Regions from separate parts of the Lysinibacillus sp. 1 U-2021 genome, predicted to be linked through region 2. Evidence: a T-box and tRNA genes for the amino acid it is inferred to sense, from the RefSeq annotation. Region 2 holds a T-box; the other holds one or more tRNA genes.
What was found. The T-box of region 2 lies ahead of tyrS (tyrosine--tRNA ligase). A T-box ahead of a tRNA ligase gene usually reads a tRNA of that ligase, here a tRNA-Tyr.
Positions count from the first base shown of each region.

Region 1 (2,218 bases), 290 kb from region 2:
TTCCCATTACGCAAGTAAGTAAGATCCCTCAAAGACGATGAGGTAGATAGGTTCGAGGTGGAAGTGTGGTGACACATGGAGCTGACGAATACTAATCGATCGAGGACTTAACCAAAAACGTTTGAAACATTCAATGCACCGTTTATCCAGTTTTGAAAGAATAAAATATTAGAATATACTTGTAATTTTTATAAGATATGTTATAATAAGTATTGTCTTTCAAATAGTCTAGTGATGATGGCAAAGAGGTCACACCCGTTCCCATACCGAACACGGAAGTTAAGCTCTTTAGCGCCGATGGTAGTTGGGGGCTTCCCCCTGTGAGAGTAGGACGTCGCTAGGCTATATACTAAAATTATTCCGAAGTAGCTCAGTTGGTAGTAGCACCTGACTGTTAATCAGGTTGTCGCAGGTTCGAGTCCTGCCTTCGGAGCCATTCTTGGAGAGTTGTCCGAGTGGCCGAAGGAGCACGATTGGAAATCGTGTAGGCGGTTAACACTGTCTCAAGGGTTCAAATCCCTTACTCTCCGCCAGCACTTTGATGTGTTCCAAACGATGGCCCCTTGGTCAAGTGGTTAAGACACCGCCCTTTCACGGCGGTAACACGGGTTCGAATCCCGTAGGGGTCACCATTTCAATACCCAGATGGAGGATTAGCTCAGCTGGGAGAGCATCTGCCTTACAAGCAGAGGGTCGGCGGTTCGAGCCCGTCATCCTCCACCATTATTTTTACAACATTATAGTATTATCGCGGGGTGGAGCAGTGGTAGCTCGTCGGGCTCATAACCCGAAGGTCGTTGGTTCAAATCCAGCCCCCGCAACCAAATGGTCCCGTGGTGTAGCGGTTAACATGCCTGCCTGTCACGCAGGAGATCGCCGGTTCGATCCCGGTCGGGACCGCCATTTATTTTAAAATATGGGTCAGTAGCTCAGTTGGTAGAGCATTAGATTGAAGCTCTAAGTGTCGGCGGTTCGATTCCGTCCTGACCCATCTTGTTTTTTTGCCGGTTTAGCTCAGCAGGTAGAGCAACTGACTTGTAATCAGTAGGTCGTGGGTTCGATTCCTATAGCCGGCACCAGATTTTCCCGGAGGGGTAGCGAAGTGGCTAAACGCGGCGGACTGTAAATCCGCTCCTTAGGGTTCGGCGGTTCGAATCCGTCCCCCTCCACCAGTTTTATTTTTTTAGGGGCATAGTTCAACGGTAGAATAGAGGTCTCCAAAACCTTTGGTGTGGGTTCGATTCCTACTGCCCCTGCCAATTAATTTTATGGCGATTGTGGCGAAGTGGTTAACGCACCGGATTGTGGTTCCGGCATTCGTGGGTTCGATTCCCATCAGTCGCCCCATCTCATATAAAATTAATAAACATCATAATACAATGGCGATTGTGGCGAAGTGGTTAACGCACCGGATTGTGGTTCCGGCATTCGTGGGTTCGATTCCCATCAGTCGCCCCATTGTTGGGGTATAGCCAAGCGGTAAGGCAACGGATTTTGATTCCGTCATGCCTAGGTTCGAATCCTAGTACCCCAGCCATTTTTGCGGAAGTAGTTCAGTGGTAGAACACCACCTTGCCAAGGTGGGGGTCGCGAGTTCGAACCTCGTCTTCCGCTCCAAGTATGACGGCGGCATAGCCAAGTGGTAAGGCACGGGTCTGCAACACCCTTATCACCGGTTCAAATCCGGTTGCCGCCTCCATATTTCAACTGTTAATCGGTTTATCCGATTTTTTTTATCTCCATTATGCCGGTGTGGCGGAATTGGCAGACGCGCACGACTCAAAATCGTGTTCCTTTGGAGTGTCGGTTCGACCCCGACCACCGGTATCTTTAGTTTAATATACGTTACGATTAAAAAATTAAGAGAGCTCATAAACCTTGATATGACAGGTTTATGAGCTTTTTACATTTCCTGAGAATACGATATAAAACGATAAGAAATGATTTTGTTTTACACAAATTTTACACATAATCAGATTTATTTTACACAAGTTTTTACACAAGCTATTATCCAATAAGGGAGGTTGTAGAATTCTTTTAAATATATGTTCTAAAGGGAGATGGAGATGGAGTTTAATGATTATTTGATAATATTTAACGAAAGTTCTGGCAAAGGACTATGTAGGGTCTTTTAACGGTATTATCAATAGAGAGTTCTATAATGGAGAAGATAAAATGACTAATACTCTAAAAGACCAGCTATTGAAAAAGAATGAAT
Region 1 covers NZ_CP123966.1:609,109-611,326, forward strand. Annotated here, with positions in the region: rRNA gene rrf (5S ribosomal RNA) at 228-343, shown strand; tRNA gene QH639_RS03180 (tRNA-Asn) at 360-436, shown strand; tRNA gene QH639_RS03185 (tRNA-Ser) at 442-533, shown strand; tRNA gene QH639_RS03190 (tRNA-Glu) at 558-632, shown strand; tRNA gene QH639_RS03195 (tRNA-Val) at 648-723, shown strand; tRNA gene QH639_RS03200 (tRNA-Met) at 750-824, shown strand; tRNA gene QH639_RS03205 (tRNA-Asp) at 828-903, shown strand; tRNA gene QH639_RS03210 (tRNA-Phe) at 919-991, shown strand; tRNA gene QH639_RS03215 (tRNA-Thr) at 1,004-1,079, shown strand; tRNA gene QH639_RS03220 (tRNA-Tyr) at 1,089-1,172, shown strand; tRNA gene QH639_RS03225 (tRNA-Trp) at 1,186-1,259, shown strand; tRNA gene QH639_RS03230 (tRNA-His) at 1,272-1,347, shown strand; tRNA gene QH639_RS03235 (tRNA-His) at 1,383-1,458, shown strand; tRNA gene QH639_RS03240 (tRNA-Gln) at 1,463-1,537, shown strand; tRNA gene QH639_RS03245 (tRNA-Gly) at 1,543-1,617, shown strand; tRNA gene QH639_RS03250 (tRNA-Cys) at 1,626-1,699, shown strand; tRNA gene QH639_RS03255 (tRNA-Leu) at 1,747-1,827, shown strand.
Region 1: it encodes a tRNA-Tyr, which carries the amino acid that the T-box ahead of tyrS (tyrosine--tRNA ligase) is inferred to sense. The anticodon was not compared.

Region 2 (18,833 bases):
CTTTATTTACTACTTGCATTGACTACAACTTTCAAAGCTCAAAAAATAACCATTAATTCATCTAAATAATGACAATTTTATGTACATTAAAATAGTAATTGCATAGGGAAAAACAACTTAAACACTATCATTATAATCAATATAAAATATCAGTTATTTACTATGTATTCCAGCTTGATTTTAGAACCAATTCCTAAAAAATATATTTTACTTTTATAAAAAAACATTTAAAAAGTGTATTAAAATCAATATTCCTAGGCAATCCAATCGTACAGCCATCAATAAAAAGGTTCATCTTTTTTGTAAAATAATAACTTGGTAAAGAGGGAATATTTTAACAAAAATATGAGTTGAACTTTCACAAAAAATAGAATACGATGAATTGCGAAAGGTGGTTCACCATCATTCAAGCAATAATAATTTTTTAAAAGGGGTTGGAAATATGTCAGACGTTCTAAAGCAATTTGTTATGCCGAAAACAAACTTATTTGGACCTGGAGCAATTCAAGAAGTTGGTAAACGCTTAAATGATTTAGAAGTGAAAAAGACATTAATCGTAACAGATGAGGGTCTACACAAATTAGGTCTCTCAGAACAAATTGCTAACATCATTACAGCTGCTGGAATTGATGTAGCAATTTTCCCGAAAGCAGAACCAAATCCAACAGATCAAAACATTGAAGATGGCATTTCCGTGTATCATGCGGAAAACTGCGATTCTATTGTTTCTCTTGGAGGAGGCAGCGCACACGATGCAGCAAAAGGTATCGGACTTATTGCTTCGAATGGTGGACGTATTCATGATTATGAAGGCGTTGATAAATCACAAAATCCACTTGTGCCATTAATTGCAATTAATACAACTGCTGGTACTGCCAGTGAAATGACTCGTTTCACTATTATCACGGATACAGCACGCAAAGTAAAAATGGCCATTGTTGATAAGCATGTGACACCGTTACTTTCTATAAACGATCCTGAATTAATGATTGGTTTACCTCCTGCTCTTACGGCGGCTACTGGGGTTGATGCATTAACACATGCTATTGAATCATTCGTTTCTACGAATGCTACACCAATCACGGACGCATGTGCTGAAAAGGTACTTCAACTAATCCCTGAATATCTACCACGTGCCTATGCAAATGGAGCTGATATAGAAGCCCGTGAACAAATGGTATATGCACAATTTTTAGCGGGAATGGCCTTTAATAATGCATCACTTGGTTATGTTCATGCAATTGCTCATCAATTGGGTGGTTTCTATAACCTACCACATGGCGTGTGCAACGCTATTTTATTGCCACATGTTTGTCGATTTAATGTCACAGCACGTACAGAGCGCTTTGCTCGTATCGCTGAATTATTAGGAGAAAATGTAGAAGGTTTAAGTAAGCGCGATGCCGCTGAAAAGGCTATTACAGCTATTGAGAAGTTATCTCAAGATTTAAATATCCCTAGTGGCTTCCGTGAATTAGGGGCAAAAGATGAGGATATCGAGATCTTAGCAAAAAATGCATTGTTAGATGTGTGTGCTGAGACGAACCCTCGTAAAGCAACACTAGAGGATATCAAACAAATCATCACAAATGCAATGGGTCCTATTGTGAAAAAAGAAGAGTCACTCGAGGCAGTTGCCCTTTCTTAATCGACGGTTTCCTATAAGCCTATACAAAGGGTGGAGAAAACAAATGTTTTCTCCACTTTTTTATGGGCTCGATACACACACATTGTCTATCACGGGAACTCTCGCTATACTTTTCTTAAAAAGAATAGGAGAAAACAATATGCGTTTAATTTCAATTTGTCCTAGCAATACAGAATTAGTCGCCTATTTAGGGCTGACAGACCAGCTCGTTGGAGTAGATGATTATTCCGATTGGCCAGCCTCAGTTAAAAATCTACCACAGCTTGGGCCTGATTTATCAATTAACATGGAGGCATTAGAGGCATTACAGCCTGATCTTGTTCTGGCTTCCTTGAGTGTACCGGGTATGGAAAAAAACATTGAGGCACTAAAAGAAAGAAATATTCCTCATATTATTTTTAATGCAAACTCCTTAGAAGAAATTGCGCAAGATCTTCTGACACTTGGGAAAGCTTGTCAAGTGGAGGAACAAGCAAAGACAATCGCTGAAGAGTACATGCATTCCATCGAAAAAATGTATTCCATTGCACGAACAATTCCAAAGAAACCTACCCTTTATTGGGAATGGTGGCCAAACCCTATTTTCACTCCTGGGAAAATAAATTGGCTAACAGAAATTAGCGCTCTTGCTGGTGGCATTAATCTTTTTCAAGATGTTGAGCTTGCTAGTGTTCAAACAGATTGGACAGATGTTGTTAAACGACAGCCTGACTATATCATGATGGCTTGGGTTGGTGTCGCATTTGAGCGTATCCAGCCTGCTAATTTATTAAAACGTCCATATGCCAAAGAGCTACATGCCGTTCAATCGGAACAGCTTCATGTAATGGAAGAATGGCTGTATTGTCGCCCTTCTCCACGACTTGTTGAGGGTGCTATAAAGCTTGCAAAAATACTGCATCCTAAAGAATATGAACAAATAAAACCTCCAAGTTTCTTATGATTAAAAAACCACATCCAGTGTTTTGGATGTGGTTTTGCAAATAGAAATTATATAAATTTCACCATATGATATTTTTTCTTACCTCGACGGACAATACTAAATGCATCCTCTAAACGATCCTTCGCATCGACTACATATTCTAAATCTGTTACCTTTTCACCGTTTACACTAATAGCACCATTTGATACATCTTCACGTGCTTGACGTTTGGAAGAGGAAATGCCAGCCTCCACAAGTAGATCCACAATGTTTTTATCATCTTTAGTCATTTCAATAGAAGGAACATCTTTAAAAGCGTCCTTCATTTCTTCAGCTGAAAGTGCTTTTAGATCTCCTGAGAACAAAGCAGCTGTAATACGGATGGCTTGCTCTAATGCCTCTTGACCATGTATTAAACGAGTCATTTCTTCAGCTAGCGCCTTTTGTGCCTTACGTAAATGTGGCTCCTCCTCTACAGAAACGGCTAAAGCTTCAATTTCTTCACGAGATAGGAACGTAAAGATTTTTAAGTATTTTATGACATCTGCATCAGCTGCATTGATCCAGAATTGGTAGAACTCATATGGAGAGGTTTTCTTACCATCTAGCCAAACAGCACCACCTGCTGTTTTACCAAACTTCGTGCCATCTGCCTTTGTTACTAATGGAATCGTAATTCCAAAGGCTTTCGTTTCTTCCTCGTGTGTTTTACGAATAACCTCTAACCCGGTTGTAATATTACCCCATTGGTCAGAGCCACCTACTTGAATACGGCAATTGTAGTGATTGTATAAATGATTGTAATCAATACCTTGAATTAACGTATAGGCAAACTCTGTAAATGAGATTCCTGTGTCAAGACGAGAAGCAATCGTATCCTTTGCTAACATGTAGTTTACGTTAATTAGTTTCCCATAATCACGTAAAAATTCAATTGTATTGATATTACCAATCCAGTCACGATTGTTCACAAGCTGAGCACCATTGCCATCTTCCGCAAATTCGAAAATACGTTCTAATTGACGACGGATTCCTTGAACGTTTTTATCGATTTGCTCTACTGTTTGTAATTGGCGCTCTTCTGAACGGCCAGATGGGTCACCGATCATCCCTGTCGCACCACCAACAAGTAAAATTGGACGGTGGCCCGCTTTTTGGAATCGACGAAGTGTTAACAATGGAACAATATGTCCAATATGCATGGAGTCAGCTGTTGGATCTACCCCACAGTATAAAGATACAGATTGTTCATCTAATAATTTTGCCATGCCTTCCGCATCTGTTTGTTGGTATAGCAAACCACGCCATTCTAAATCTTGTAATAATTCGTTTGTCATGTTCATTCCTCCTAAAATGGTTAAATTCGTTACGTGCATGGACATGTTTAAATAAAAAAAGTCCCTACACGCAAACAATTGCATGCAGGGACGTTAAGTTACAAACTAACGCGGTACCACCCAGCTTGAAGATGTCATCCACCTTCCACTTCATTCAGCCGCCTTTATCGCAGGCGCGCACGTCTAAGCTCCAAGCACGTAATTCGTCTCTACATTATGACCAGCTTTCACCAACCACTGGCTCTCTAAACAGGGAATATAGACACTACTGCAAGCTCTTCATCACCAGAAAACTATAAACATAATTTTATACGATTCTTTTTCAAAGTCAATAACTATGTTCGTGCTAAAACAATATGTGCTATAATAGACAAGATTTTAGGAGGTCGATACATTGAAAGATTGGATTGAAAAAATCAATGCAAAGATCGATGAATTACTTGAACAAAAATGGATGAAGAAATTACGTATTTCAGGTAGTGTTACCTGGAACTTATTTTTACTATTTTTAGTCTTTGCATTGGTTGGCACTGTATTTGTCGGTTCAGTTGGTGCTGGTTATTTTGCTTCTCTTGTAAAAGAAGAACCGTTACGCTCAAAACAAGAGTTAAGGGATCAAATTTTTAGCTATGAAGAAACCAGTGAGATTTATTTTGCCAACGATATTTATATTGGGAAATTAAGAACAGATTTAGATCGACGTGAAACTTCGCTTAGCAATGTTGCACCAGAGGTCGTGAATGCTGTTCTGGCAACAGAAGATGAATATTTCCGAGAGCATAACGGAATTGTTCCTAAAGCGGTTATTCGTGGGTTATTACAAGATGTCACAAACTCTGCAACGCAGACAGGTGGTTCTACACTTACCCAGCAACTTATTAAAAACCAAGTACTAACTAATGAAGTATCATACGAGCGTAAAGCTAAGGAAATTTTACTGGCGATGCGTTTAGAACATTTTATGACGAAGGAAGAAATATTAGAGGCTTATTTAAATATCATTCCCTATGGTCGTAACTCTTCAGGACGAAATATTGCAGGTGTTGAAACAGCTGCGGAAGGAATTTTTGGCGTAAAAGCAAAAGAATTGTCTCTTCCTCAAGCTGCGTACATAGCTGGTATACCACAGGCACCATTTGCTTATACACCATTTACAAATACAGGTGAACTGAAAAGTGAAGAAGCTTTGAAACCTGGTATTGATCGTATGAAAACAGTACTTTATCGTATGAAAGAAGCTGGTTATATTGATGATGCACAGTATAATGAAGCGTTAAACTATAATATTGCTGCCGATTTCCGTGGACCAGAAATGCGCGCGGAAGATCGTTATCCTTGGTTGACTTATGAGCTTGAAGCTCGTGCAAAAGATATTATTGCTAAAAAACTAGCAAAAGATGATGGGGTTGACCCAGAGCGCTTAAAGTCAGAAAAAAAATTAAAGGATAAATATACAATTTTAGCAGATCGTGATGTTCGTTCAAAAGGCTATCGTATTTATTCAACCATTAATAAAGATATGTATGATGCGATGCAAAAAGCAGCAAAAGACTTCCAGTATTATGGTCATACGTATACTGGTAAAGGGAAAGACCCTGTTACTGGTGAAGAAATTGATATTGAGATGCCAGTACAAGTAGGTAGTATTTTAATAGAAAATACGACAGGACGTATTTTAAGCTTTGTCGGAGGTCGAGACTTTAAAACCACTCAAGTAAACCATGCAACACAAGCTTATCGTTCTAACGGTTCTACAATGAAACCATTACTTGTTTATGGACCTGCCATTGAGTATGGCGTAATCGGTGCGGGTAGCCCCTTAGTTGACGTGAAATTCTCAATCGGTTCTTGGAGTCCAAGTAACTATATTACGAGTGATGAGCGAGGTCTTATCCCAGCACGTGAAGCTTTAGCAGATTCTCAAAACATTTCAGCACTACGTTTATATAATGATATTATTAGTAGACGCCCTGCAGATTTATTAGTAAAAATGGGATTCTCAAAATTACATCCTGATGATTTTACTAACCTAGCAACTGGGATCGGTGCTTTAAGCGAAGGAACTACTGTTGAAGAAAATACAAATGCCTTTGCTACCTTTGCAAATGGTGGCCAATTCATTGACGCTTATATGATTGATCGAATTGAAGACCAAGAAGGAAATATTGTTTACCAACATGAAGTAGAACCTGTTCAAGTATTTAGCCCTGAAACATCTTATATCGTGACAGATATGTTACGTGATGTTCTCACTAAAGGAACAGGGACAATGGCACGAAATACATTAAAATTCTCTTCTGATTTCGCTGCAAAAACAGGGACTTCTCAAGAATATAAAGATGTTTGGTTAGTTGGTTATAACCCTAATGTATCTCTTGGTGTTTGGATGGGTTACGATCAACCTCGTACACTTTATGCATTTAACAACACCTATTTACAGCCAAGCGTTCGGGTGAATAAGCTATGGGGTACTTTAATGAATGCCGTTTACGATGCGGATCCTCAGCTAATCGACCCACCAACAAGTTTTAAGGCGCCTAAAAATGTTGTGACTGCGTCATTCTGTGGCATTTCCGGCATGGCCCCTTCTGCAGCTTGTGCTAGCGCAGGTCTTGTACGCTCAGATTTATTTAATGCGAAAGTATTTTTACCATCACAACCTGATGATAGCTTAGCCTCTTCAAGTGTTGTGACGATTAAAGGAAAAACTTATAATGCGTTGCCAAATACACCAGCAGAGTTTGTAAAAGCAGGTGGCGCAGGCATTAATCAAGACTTTATTAAACGAATGTTAGGTAGACTTGGCGGGAATCCTGCTAGTCTGTTACCAAAGAATTCTACATTGTCGAATTCATCTGTATCAGCAGTTGATTTCCCAGCGGATGGTAGCCCTCCAGCAGCTGTTTCAGCTTCAGTAAATGGCTCTACATTATCATGGTCAGAGTCATCGAATGATGTTGTTGGTTATCGTATCTACAACGTTACGAATGGCGGTAATACACTTGTAACGTCCGTACTAGAGTCAACACAAAGCATTACGGTTGCTAGTGGACAAGCTTATGTAGTGGTCGCTGTAGATATTACAGGTTTAACATCACCGCACTCCAATGTTGTGTCTACTGGCGGTAGTGAAAATGAACCTGACCCTGAGGAAAACGACCAAGAACCAATACCACCTACAACGCCACCTACTAATGGCAATGGTAATGGTTCGGGTAGTAACGGCAATGGCTCCAATAACGGGAACGGGTCTGGTAATAACGGCAATGGCTCCAATAACGGGGATGGTTCTGGTAACAATGGCAATGGCTCCAATAACGGGGATGGCGATGGAAGCAATGGCGATGGAACTGATAACCCCGGAGATGGCACAAACGGAGGAGACAATGGTAATACCACTACTCCAACTGAAACGTCAAGGCGCTAATCCATTTTGCCTTAGCAAAAGCATTTGTATTAGATAATCAATTAAACAGACTTACTGCATATTCCTTATGAATTGTAGTAAGTCTGTTTTTTTGTCATTATTAAGAGGACTACTATTTTGAAGGGGTGAAAATATATGAACATATTGATTTTAGGAGGCACACGTTTTTTTGGAAAAAAGCTAGTTGATCTTTGTATTCAAAATGGACATAATGTAACGATTTTAACACGTGGTCAAAGTGGCAATCCCTTTGGTACACATGTTAAGCAATTAGTAGTAAATCGTAATGATCGTGATGCTTTAGAGCAGGCACTAGCCAATACAACATGGGACATTGTCTATGATAATATTTGCTATTCGCCCAACGAGGCACAAGCGATTTGCGAGATATTAAAGGGAAAAACGAAAAAGCTCGTCTTTACTTCTACTCTTTCAACATATGAGGTAGATGGTAAGATGAAAAAGGAAGAAGACTTTGATCCATACCAGTATCAAATTCGTATGGGACATCAAGAGGAATTTTCTTATGGAGAAGGAAAACGACAAGCGGAGGCAGTCTTATTCAAAGAAGCTTCATTCCCAGTCGTAGCTGTACGTTTCCCAATTGTGATGGGCGAAGATGATTATACTCGACGTTTACATTTTCACGTTGAACATATTTTACAGAATCAGCCGATTACTTTACCGAACATTGATGCAAAGATGAGTTATATTACAGATGAGGAAGCTGCTGAATTTTTATACTTTGCGGGTGTTACTCCTATTGAGGGACCATACAACGCTACCGCATCAGGGGCCATATCTCTCAAAGATCTAATTGCTCTAATTGAAGAAGCAAGTGGTCAGCGCGCAAAAATTTCCCTCATTGGTGGTGATGAGGAATCACAGTCTCCTTATGGGGTGCCTGCTGATTGGTATATGTCCAATGCTAAGGCTGAGAAGGCAGGATTTACGTTTAGTCAGCTTGAAGATTGGTTACCAAAATTAGTGACAACATTAGTAAAACAACTACAATAGCATTTATAGCGCAAAGAATCTGCTAATATCTAGCAGATTCTTTGTTCATCCTAATGTCTAGTCATTTTTGCCGCTAATGCCTCACTTTCTGCTGAACGAAAGTGTATTTTCACGGTAATATGTTCTTTAAAATAGCTACTGCTTTGTCAATCTCTTCCTTTGTGACCGTTAATGGAGGCAAAAGACGAATAACTGTTGGCCCTGCCCCTACTAATAAAAGACCACTTTCTTCCGCTGCCGCGATATAAGGCACAACTTCCGTGTCCCCACAGCCAATCCCTAACAAGAGACCCTGACCTTGAACCGTATAGCTAGAAGGTAAATGAGCCCTTAGTTGTGCCACAAAATAGGCAGATATTTCTCGTACCTGCTGTAAAAAATCCGGCTCAAACACATGATTTAAAACAGCTTGTGCCACATTCATCGCAAGAGGGTTTCCACCAAATGTTGTACCATGTGTTCCTGGACTAAATGTAGCATGAAGCTCAGCAGTTCCGAGCATTGCACCAACAGGGAAACCACCACCTAAGCCTTTTGCCAAAGTTACGATATGTGGCTTTAATACCGTTTGTTCAAATGCATAGCGTGTTCCTGTTCGTCCAATGCCCGTTTGCACTTCATCAACAATTAGTAGTACACCTTGCTCCTCACAGACTTTTGCAATAGCTGCGGCAAATTCTGCTGATACACTATTGACGCCACCCTCTCCCTGAATCATTTCTAGCATTATAGCTGCAACTGAATCATCAACGGTTGCTTCAAGTGTAGCAGCATCATTAAATGGCAAAATCGAAAATTTTTCTACGAGTGGTCCAAAGCCATTATGTACTTTGCCTTGACCTGTTGCAGACATTGCTCCAAAAGTACGACCGTGGAATGATTTTTCAAATGTAATAATATGATGTTTGCCTGTATGCTTACGAGCTAATTTAATGGCCGCTTCATTAGCCTCAGCGCCGCTATTACAAAAAAAGGCATGCGAAAAGTGTGTATTAGCAATTAATTTTTCTGCCACCTTTTCCTGACCTGGTATTTCAAAAAGATTTGAAATATGCCATAGCTTTTGGCTTTGCTCTTGAAGTGCCTGTACAACGGCTGGATGGGCATGACCAAGACTCACTACAGCAATGCCACTAGTAAAATCCAAGTATTGCTTCCCTGTTGAATCCTCAACAATTGTCCCCTGACCTTTAACAATTTGTGCACGACGCTTGCCGTAATTCTCAAATAAAACACTCATGTTATCATCTCCACTATATTTAAAATAGTTTCTTTCAACAACTATACTTCTCAAGCTATCCTATTTAGAACACTAGGAAGAAAGAAGTTCACTTGTGGCTACAATTGTTGTACCAATTAAAGTTGCGCCTACGATTTGTACAGAAGGAATCCCTGACCGTAAACAGTCAATCGCTCCCTGCACTTTCGGAATCATTCCACCATAAATATGGCCCTGCTCTGTCCATTGATCTATAAGACTAGGTGTAGCTATTGCTTGATATTCATCTTCAATACGGATACCACTCACATCTGTCACGAGTAGTAAGCTATCTGCTCCGATGGCTAAAGCAATTTCACTTGCTACCGTATCGCCATTAATATTAAGAGCCTGACCTGCTTCGGTCGTACCTACGCAGGCAATAACAGGTACAATCCCTACACCCATTAAAGCTTCCAATAAGGATGTATTGATATTTTTAATAGCTCCGACATAGCCATAAGCCTCTTGATCTAAAAAGTCTACGACCATCAACTGTCCATCAAAGCCATTTAATCCGATGGCTGTTATACCAGCTGTTGTTAACTCATGAACTAATGCAGTGTTTACTTGTCCTATTAGAGTGGATTGGACAACTTTAATTGCAGAATCATTCGTGACGCGTATTCCATTTAATGTATGTGATTGTATGCCTTGAGCAGCTAGTTCTCGATTTATGGCTGGCCCACCTCCGTGGGTAATAATCAGCTCTACCCCACTCTCTTGTAATCTTTTAAAATTATCAAAGAAAGTATCATTTAAACCTTCCAGTGTACTGCCCCCAAGCTTAATGACCACACGTTTATGAGCGGTATGATGCATTGATTTGGACATAGTCATATGTTAAGTCACATCCCCAAGCATGCCCCTTACCATCACCCACACCAAGAGACACATAGATTTTTACTTCATGCATTTTTAATATTTGAATTAACTCATTCTCAGAAAAGGGAATTGGTTCACCGTTTTCTACCATAGTAGCACCACCGATTTGGATGGTAATTTTATCTGGATCAACTGTTGCGCCACTATACCCTACTGCTGCAATAATACGCCCCCAGTTAGCATCACAGCCGAAAACAGCAGTCTTTACAAGTGGTGAACCAACGACTGTTTTTGCAATTTTACGTGCCTCCTCGTCTGAAATTGCACCAACAACTTCTACTTCGATAAGCTTCGTTGCTCCTTCACCATCTTTGGCAATCATTTTTGCTAAATCTTCCGCTACTGTTTGCAAAGTGTAAAAGAAATTTTGCCAATCTGGATGCTCTGGTGTTAATGAATCATTCCCTGCCAAGCCATTAGCCAATATTACCACTGTGTCATTAGTAGACGTATCCCCATCAACTGTAATAGCATTAAATGTTAAATTAGTAATAGTTGTTAATGCTGCTTGCAACACCTCAGATTCAATGTTGGCATCTGTTGTAATAAAGCCTAGCATTGTTGCCATATTAGGTTCGATCATACCTGAACCTTTTGCTACACCTGCAATAATAACTTCCTTGCCATCCACAGTTGTACTATAGCTTGTGTTTTTCATGACAGTATCTGTTGTCAAAATAGCCTGTGCAAAGTCAATCGCACTTTCTAAATTGTCCTTTGGCTCTAACTGTAGAATACCGTTTGCTACTGGCTCTAATTTCATCATTTCTCCAATAACACCCGTCGAGCAAACTCCCACCAAATTTGGTGCAATCCCTAATTTTTCAGCAGCTAGCGCTTGCATTGTTTGGGCATCTTTTACACCTTGTTTACCTGTACAAGCATTCGCATTGCCTGAATTGACGATCATCGCTTGCATTTTCTTAGTTGCATAAACAACTTCCTTCGTGACTTTTAATGGTGCTGCTTGCACAGCGTTTGTAGTAAAAACACCTGCAACACTTGCTGGGACTTCACTTACTAAAAGGGCTAAATCTTTTTTCTTATGTTTTAAACCACAGTGTAATCCGGCTGCCTTAAAGCCTTTTGGTGAAACAATATTTTTACTTGATAATTTTTTCATTACATTCGTTGAAGTGGTAACTGTCATCCGAAATTCCTCCTTAGATTAATAAATAAGAGAAGCATACAGTTTCCTGCATGCTGTTAAATAAAGAATGGTACGACATCTAGCCCTGTCGTTTGTGGTAAGTCAAATTGCACATTCATATTTTGGATTGCTTGCCCCGCTGCTCCTTTGACAAGGTTATCAATTACACTAACAATTGTGGCGCGATTTGTACGGGAATCTACTTTCACTAGAATGTCACAATAATTTGATCCCTTGACACGATTTGTCCCTAAACTAGATGCATCCGTAACGATTCGAACAAATGGATGATTCTCATAGGTTGCCTGTAAGCAAGTGATCAATTGCGACTCTGTAATTCCCTGCATTACTGGTGCATAGGATGTCGCCAAAATTCCCCTGGTCATTGGAACCAGATGCGTATTAAAAGTAACCTTTGTATCTGCTTGAGCAAACATGGAAAGTGCCTGTTCAATTTCGGGAATATGTTGATGTGTATTTACTTTATAGATTGAAAAATTCTCATTTGTCTCACTAAAATGGGTAGTTTGTGAGGGCTTATTGCCTGCTCCTGAAATACCACTCTTTGCATCAATAACTAGAAAACTAGGATCAATTAAACGTTCTTTTACAAGTGGTAGTAAGGATAATAAAACTGCTGTTGGGTAGCAACCCGGATTAGCAACAAGTGTTGCTTGACGTATAAGCTCTTCATTCCATTCTGTTAAACCATATACACTTTGTTGAACACTATGAAACGGTGCAGCTTTTTTGCCATACCAGGTTTCATAGCTTGCTAGATCTTTTAACCGAAAATCACCAGATAAATCGATTAGCTTTGGTCCTTTCCCAACCAAAGGCGGTAATAGCTCACTTGTCACCCCAGATGGTGTACTCGTAAAAATAACATCGAATTTTTCTAAAGTGTCATACGCAATCTTTTGTAACGGTGTATCAGCTATCCTAACAAGATGGCCAAATTTGGAAGAAAATTGGACACCCTCTTCTGAAGAAGTAAATAAATCAATTCGTTCCACAGCTGGATGATTATATAAAAATCGAATAAGTTCTAGACCGCCATATCCAGTTGCTCCAACAATACCTACTTTCACTGCACTCACCTCTGAAATAAGTTAAAAATAGTATACGTCTGCATATTTATTAAGTCAACTGAATTTTTATTTAATTCATTGTTTTTTTGAAATAGATAATATTTCACTTACTCTCACCTCTATACTATTGTAAATCCAGAAAAAAGAAGGCAAGAATCCTTTCGCCCATCGAATGAATCCTTGCCTTCTTTTTATGCACATGTTGTATAAATATCAATTGATGTTTTAGATAATTAATTAATCTTCCATGGTTGATAAATCACCAGTCGGTAAATTCAATTCCCAAGCTTTCAAAACGCGACGCATAATTTTACCACTACGTGTTTTTGGCAATTTATCTTTAAATTCTATTTCACGTGGTGCTGCATGTGCAGATAAACCTTTTTTAACAAAATCACGTATATCTTCAATTAATGCATCAGAAGGTTCTACCCCTTCTCGTAAGGATACAAAGGCTTTAATGATTTCACCTCGCACTGGATCTGGTTTGCCGATAACACCTGCTTCAATTACATCTGGATGCTCAAGTAGCTTACTTTCTACTTCAAAAGGTCCTACACGTTCACCAGCCGTCATAATAACATCATCCACACGCCCCTGGAACCAGAAGTAACCCTCATCATCCATATAGGCTGAATCTCCAGAAACGTACCATTCTCCTTTTAGGAAATAAGATTCATAGCGCTCTGGATTGCCCCAAATTTGGCGCATCATGGCAGGCCAACCACGACGAATAGCTAGATTCCCCATTGTAAATGGTGGAACCTCATTGCCTGCATCATCTACAATCGTCGCATGAATACCAGGAAGAGGTTTCCCCATTGAACCTGGCTTAATATCCATCGATGGATAATTACAAATCATATGCGCTCCAGTCTCTGTCATCCACCATGTATCATGTATACGATGACCTAGTTCCTCTACTCCCCAGCGAATAACTTCTGGATTCAAAGGCTCACCAACAGACAGCACATGGCGTAAAGATGTTAGATCATAGCTTTCAAGCAAGCCACTACCTGCACCCATCAGCATACGGAATGCTGTTGGCGCACTATACCACACTGTCACACTATAATCTTCAATAGCCTGATACCATGCTTGTGGTGAAAATCTCCCTCCGACGATTAGCATTGTTACACCGTTTAACCACGGACCAAAGATGCCATAGGCTGTTCCTGTAACCCATCCAGGATCAGCTGTACACCAATAAATATCATCTTCACGTAAATCAAGTACCCATTGTGTCGATTGATATTGCTGAATCATAGCATTATGAACATGCAATACACCCTTTGGAGCACCTGTTGATCCAGAGGTATAGTGAAGAATCATCCCATCTTCTCTGTCTACCCACTCTATATCAAAATGAGCTGAAGCTTCTTTTAAATGTTTAGTAAAGTCCAGGATTTTATCTGTTTCCTCAACGCCCTCCCCTACTAAAAAGATATGCTCCAATTTAGGTAATTTAGCTAAAGGTACACGTTCAAGTAAAGCAGGTGTCGTGACTAATACTTTCGCCTCACTATCAGCAAGTCGATCATACACAGCACCTTCCATAAAAGCTTCAAACAATGGTCCAACAATAACCCCCATTTTCAACGCACCTAATAATGAAAAATAGAGCTCAGGTGAACGAGGCATAAAAATAAATAAACGATCACCTTTCTGCAGATTAGTAGTCGCTTTAAAAACATTTGCTGCTTTGTTTGTTAACCTTTTCATTTCATTAAATGAATATGCCTCTTTCCGTTTACCATCATTAAAATACAATGCCACCTTATTTTTGCGATGTGTTTCTGTATGGCGATCAATAGCCTCATATGCCATATTCACTAAACCTGTTTCGCTCCAACTAAATGCCTTTTCCGTATCTGCCCAATTATGAGATTCTGCCACTTCTTCATAATTCGTTAAATGGTGTTGACCAGGTAAAGCCATTAACTTCTCCTTCATTTTCATCCCCATGAAAATACCCCTTTCTTTGCTTTTGTTTTTGACTAAATTTCAACAATCCCCCCTGTGGAAATTCAGAGAATTTTCCAAAAGCAAAATTGATATGTAGCATTTGTTATATAACAGATATCCATAGTATTAATGTTCGAATCCCTAATAGCACTACTTTTATCTGTTAAATAACAGAAGCAATATAATCCTATTTTACACGAATTCGGATAGATTGTCTTAATATTTTTATTTTTCCAAAAATACAGGTATATTTTGCAAAAATAAGCGTTTTTACGCAAGAAATCAGCTATAATGGAATTATTAAACTCAGGTGGTGTAATTATGGAACATAAAAAAACTTTTTTTTCTGTCACAAAGGAAACAAAGCATGGTACTGTGTATGTGGAAGGACCTGTGCCTCCAGAAAAATTAGCTACATATTCATTCCATGAAGGCTTGGTTGCCTTCAGACCTCCAAAACAGCAACAGCAGGCCATTATAGAAATTGCTGGACTACCCGAAGGCCGAATTATTATTATTCGAAACGAAGATATTATTGTAGGCTATGTTACCTATCTTTACCCTGATCCACTTGAACGATGGGCAGAAGATCGTATCGATGACATGATCGAATTAGGTGCCATTGAAGTCATTCCAGACTACCGTGGTACTGGTGCAGGGAAAGCACTATTAGCCGTTTCATTTATGGGGGATGAAATGGAAGATTATCTTGTGATTACTACCGAGTACTATTGGCATTGGGATTTAAAAGGAACTGGTTTAAATGTTTGGGATTATCGTAAAATGATGGAAAGAATGATGAGTTCTGCTGGTTTCGAATATTTTGCAACAGATGATCCTGAAATTACATCACATCCAGCCAATTGCCTGATGGCACGCGAAGGAAAACGGGTGCCTCCTGAGACAATGGAAAGATTTGATAGACTTCGTTTTAGAAATCGTTTCATGTATTAAAACTAATACAAAGGGGATGCATATATGATTGTAGAAGAAATTATGAATGATAAGCCTTATACATTAGCTCCTACCAATACAGTGCAGGAGGCACTAAAGTTAATGCGTGAAAAGAAGGTTCGTCATTTACCAGTTGTAGATGAAGAACATCACGTTTTAGGTGTAATTACTGAACGAGATATTAAAGAGGTCTTGCCCTCATCTTTGCAGGATGAACCAAACTCTCCTATTTTTAATGCAAAAGTAGAGGATATTATGGTGAAAGACCCACTTATAGGTCATCCACTAGATTTTGTTGAAGAGGTAGCACTTACTTTTTACGAATCAAAAATAGGCTGTTTACCTATCGTCTCTGGAGGAAAATTGGTAGGCATTGTTACGACAACAGATTTACTCTATACATATATAGAGCTGACTGGTGCTACAGAGCCTGGGTCAAAAATCGAGATTCGGGTATCCGATACACCGGGAGTTTTATTTGAAATTACAAAAATATTTCATCAACATCATGCCAATGTTCAAAGCGTCTTAGTTTATCCTGACTCTGAAAATACACAAAACAAAATTTTAAGCGTCCGAGTAAAAACACTAAATCCTTTAGCAATGATTGAAGATCTACGCAAAGAGGGCTTTGATGTCCTATGGCCAAATTTACCGGGTGTTTCGCTATAATGAAAAAAGCCGTATTCGTATACTCGCCAGAACAACTCGGATATAAATTTTCAGATACACATCCTTTCAATCATAAACGCTTGACGCTAACTATGGATCTACTAAAAAATATAAATGCTCTCGATGATGTAGATATTGTACCAGCACGTGTTGCAACAGAAGAAGAGCTATTGCTTGCACATGATTCAAAATATATAGATATCGTAAAAAAAGCAGGACATGGTGAATTATCAGAAGCTCAATGTGAAAGCTATGGAATTGGTACTGAAGATACCCCCATTTTTGAAAATATGCATGAAGCAAGTGCACAGCTAGTTGGTGGAACTTTAACCGCTGTTGATTATGTAATGGAAGGAAAAGCCGAACACGCCCTTAACCTTGGTGGAGGACTCCATCACGGTTTCCGTGGTCGTGCATCAGGTTTTTGTATTTACAATGATAGCACAGTAGCTATTCGTTACTTGCAGGAAAAGTACAACGCGCGTGTACTTTATGTAGATACAGATGCTCATCATGGAGATGGTGTCCAATGGAGCTTTTATGAGGATCCTAATGTTTGTACACTGTCCATACATGAAACTGGTCGTTATCTATTCCCTGGAACCGGAAATATTACTGAACGCGGCAATGGTCAAGGCTATGGGACCTCGTTTAATTTTCCCATGGATGCATTTACTGAGGATGAAAGTTTCCTAGAGATCTATGAACAGTCCATGCGAGAGATTTTTGAATTTTTCAAGCCAGATGTTGTATTAACGCAAAATGGTGCAGATGCACATTATTTTGATCCATTAACACATTTACATGGAACAATGAATATTTATCGCGAAATTCCTAAGCTAGCTCATCAATTAGCACATGAATATTGTGATGGTCGATGGATTGCAGTGGGTGGCGGTGGCTACGATATTTGGCGAGTGGTACCCCGTGCCTGGTCCATGTTATGGTTGGAAATGACTGACCAAGCGTTACCAATAGGACCACTCCCTCATGCATGGCTGGATCGCTGGCAACCAGAAGCCCCCGTTCCTTTTATTCCAACATGGGAGGACCCGATTCCTTTATATGAGCCCATTCCTCGTAAAGCAGAAATAGAGGAAAAAAATGCTCAAATGTTAGCCAAATCGCTACATATTATTCGGAATGAAAGACGGGATTAATTTGTTGGCCTCACGATATTCGTGGGGCTTTTTAAATTCGATGATTGCTTTTTGGTCGTATATCCATCAATTCTATTGTTCTATCCCTCACTTTTGAAACGCTATCCGCTATTTTTGACGTTCCATCCAGCAAAGAAAAACACGCAAATCCTTCATAAGCGATTTACGTGTTAGGTATCATTATTTACTTTTGACAGATTGTCGATGCTCAATACGGTGTGGTAAAATAACCGCTTCGTCCTCGACAGTTTCCTTGCTCATTAATTTTGTCAGCAGGCGCATTGCAACAGCTCCAATATCGTAAAGCGGTAGCGCGACACTTGTTAACTGTGGACGAACCATTCGTGCTAACTTTGAGTTCTCAAAGCTGATAACTTCAATATCTTCTGGAACATTTTTGCCCACATCTTGTGCGCCATGAATTAAACCGATGGCCAATTCATCACTTCCTGCAAAATAAGCTGTTGGTGGCTGTTCAAGAGCAGATAAAATCTCCCAAGCCTCTAAGCCCATATCATAGCTGGACTCTTCTGCAGCAATTAATGCTTCATCTATTGGTAAACCAGCATCCTGCAATGCTTTCTTATAGGCTGCTAGCTTGAATTTTCCGTTAATTGTATACGAAAGTGGGCCAGTTACAAAACCAATCCGTGTATGGCCATTTTGAATAAGTAATGAAATAGCTTCATAAGCCGCCTGGAAATAATCGATATTCACAGTTGCAATTGTTTGGGATTCATCCACAGAGCCTGCAAGCACAATTGGTACTGGCGAATGATCCATCGTTTGCTGCATCTTTTCTGTAACCTCATCACTCATCATGACAATACCATCAACCTGTTTTCCAAGCATTGTATCCAGTAGCTGTAGCTCTTTATCTTCATGTTGATCTGAGTTGGCTAAAATAATATTGTAACGATACATTGTGGCAATATCCTCTACACCACGAGCCAGCTCCGCATAAACATTGTTTGCAATATCTGGGATAATCACGCCAACTGTTGTTGTTTTCTTACTTGCTAAACCTCGCGCTACTGCGTTTGGACGGTATTCTAATCGTTCAATTACTTCTAGTACTTTTTTTCGTGTTGCTGGTTTTACGTTTTGATTACCATTGACTACACGAGAGACCGTTGCCATGGAAACATTTGCTTCTCTTGCAACATCATAAATTGTAACAGTCATCGTACGTGCCTCCCTTTTTTCCTATTATAGCCTTATCATACGATAATTTTCATATTATTTTCAAGAAGAACTACGTGAAAACCAAGTACTAATAGTCCTATTCTAGACATTATTTTGTCACGATATAACAAACACCGCCTGCCGAAGTAAGCAAGCGGTGTT
Region 2 covers NZ_CP123966.1:894,904-913,736, reverse strand. Annotated here, with positions in the region: gene QH639_RS04740 (iron-containing alcohol dehydrogenase) at 443-1,648, shown strand; gene QH639_RS04735 (cobalamin-binding protein) at 1,788-2,591, shown strand; gene tyrS (tyrosine--tRNA ligase) at 2,639-3,907, opposite strand; T-box leader at 3,991-4,199, opposite strand; gene QH639_RS04725 (transglycosylase domain-containing protein) at 4,302-7,334, shown strand; gene QH639_RS04720 (NAD-dependent epimerase/dehydratase family protein) at 7,470-8,351, shown strand; gene QH639_RS04715 (acetylornithine transaminase) at 8,461-9,591, opposite strand; gene argB (acetylglutamate kinase) at 9,664-10,449, opposite strand; gene argJ (bifunctional glutamate N-acetyltransferase/amino-acid acetyltransferase ArgJ) at 10,412-11,644, opposite strand; gene argC (N-acetyl-gamma-glutamyl-phosphate reductase) at 11,701-12,735, opposite strand; gene acsA (acetate--CoA ligase) at 12,973-14,700, opposite strand; gene QH639_RS04690 (GNAT family N-acetyltransferase) at 15,022-15,654, shown strand; gene QH639_RS04685 (acetoin utilization AcuB family protein) at 15,679-16,326, shown strand; gene QH639_RS04680 (acetoin utilization protein AcuC) at 16,326-17,486, shown strand; gene ccpA (catabolite control protein A) at 17,667-18,671, opposite strand.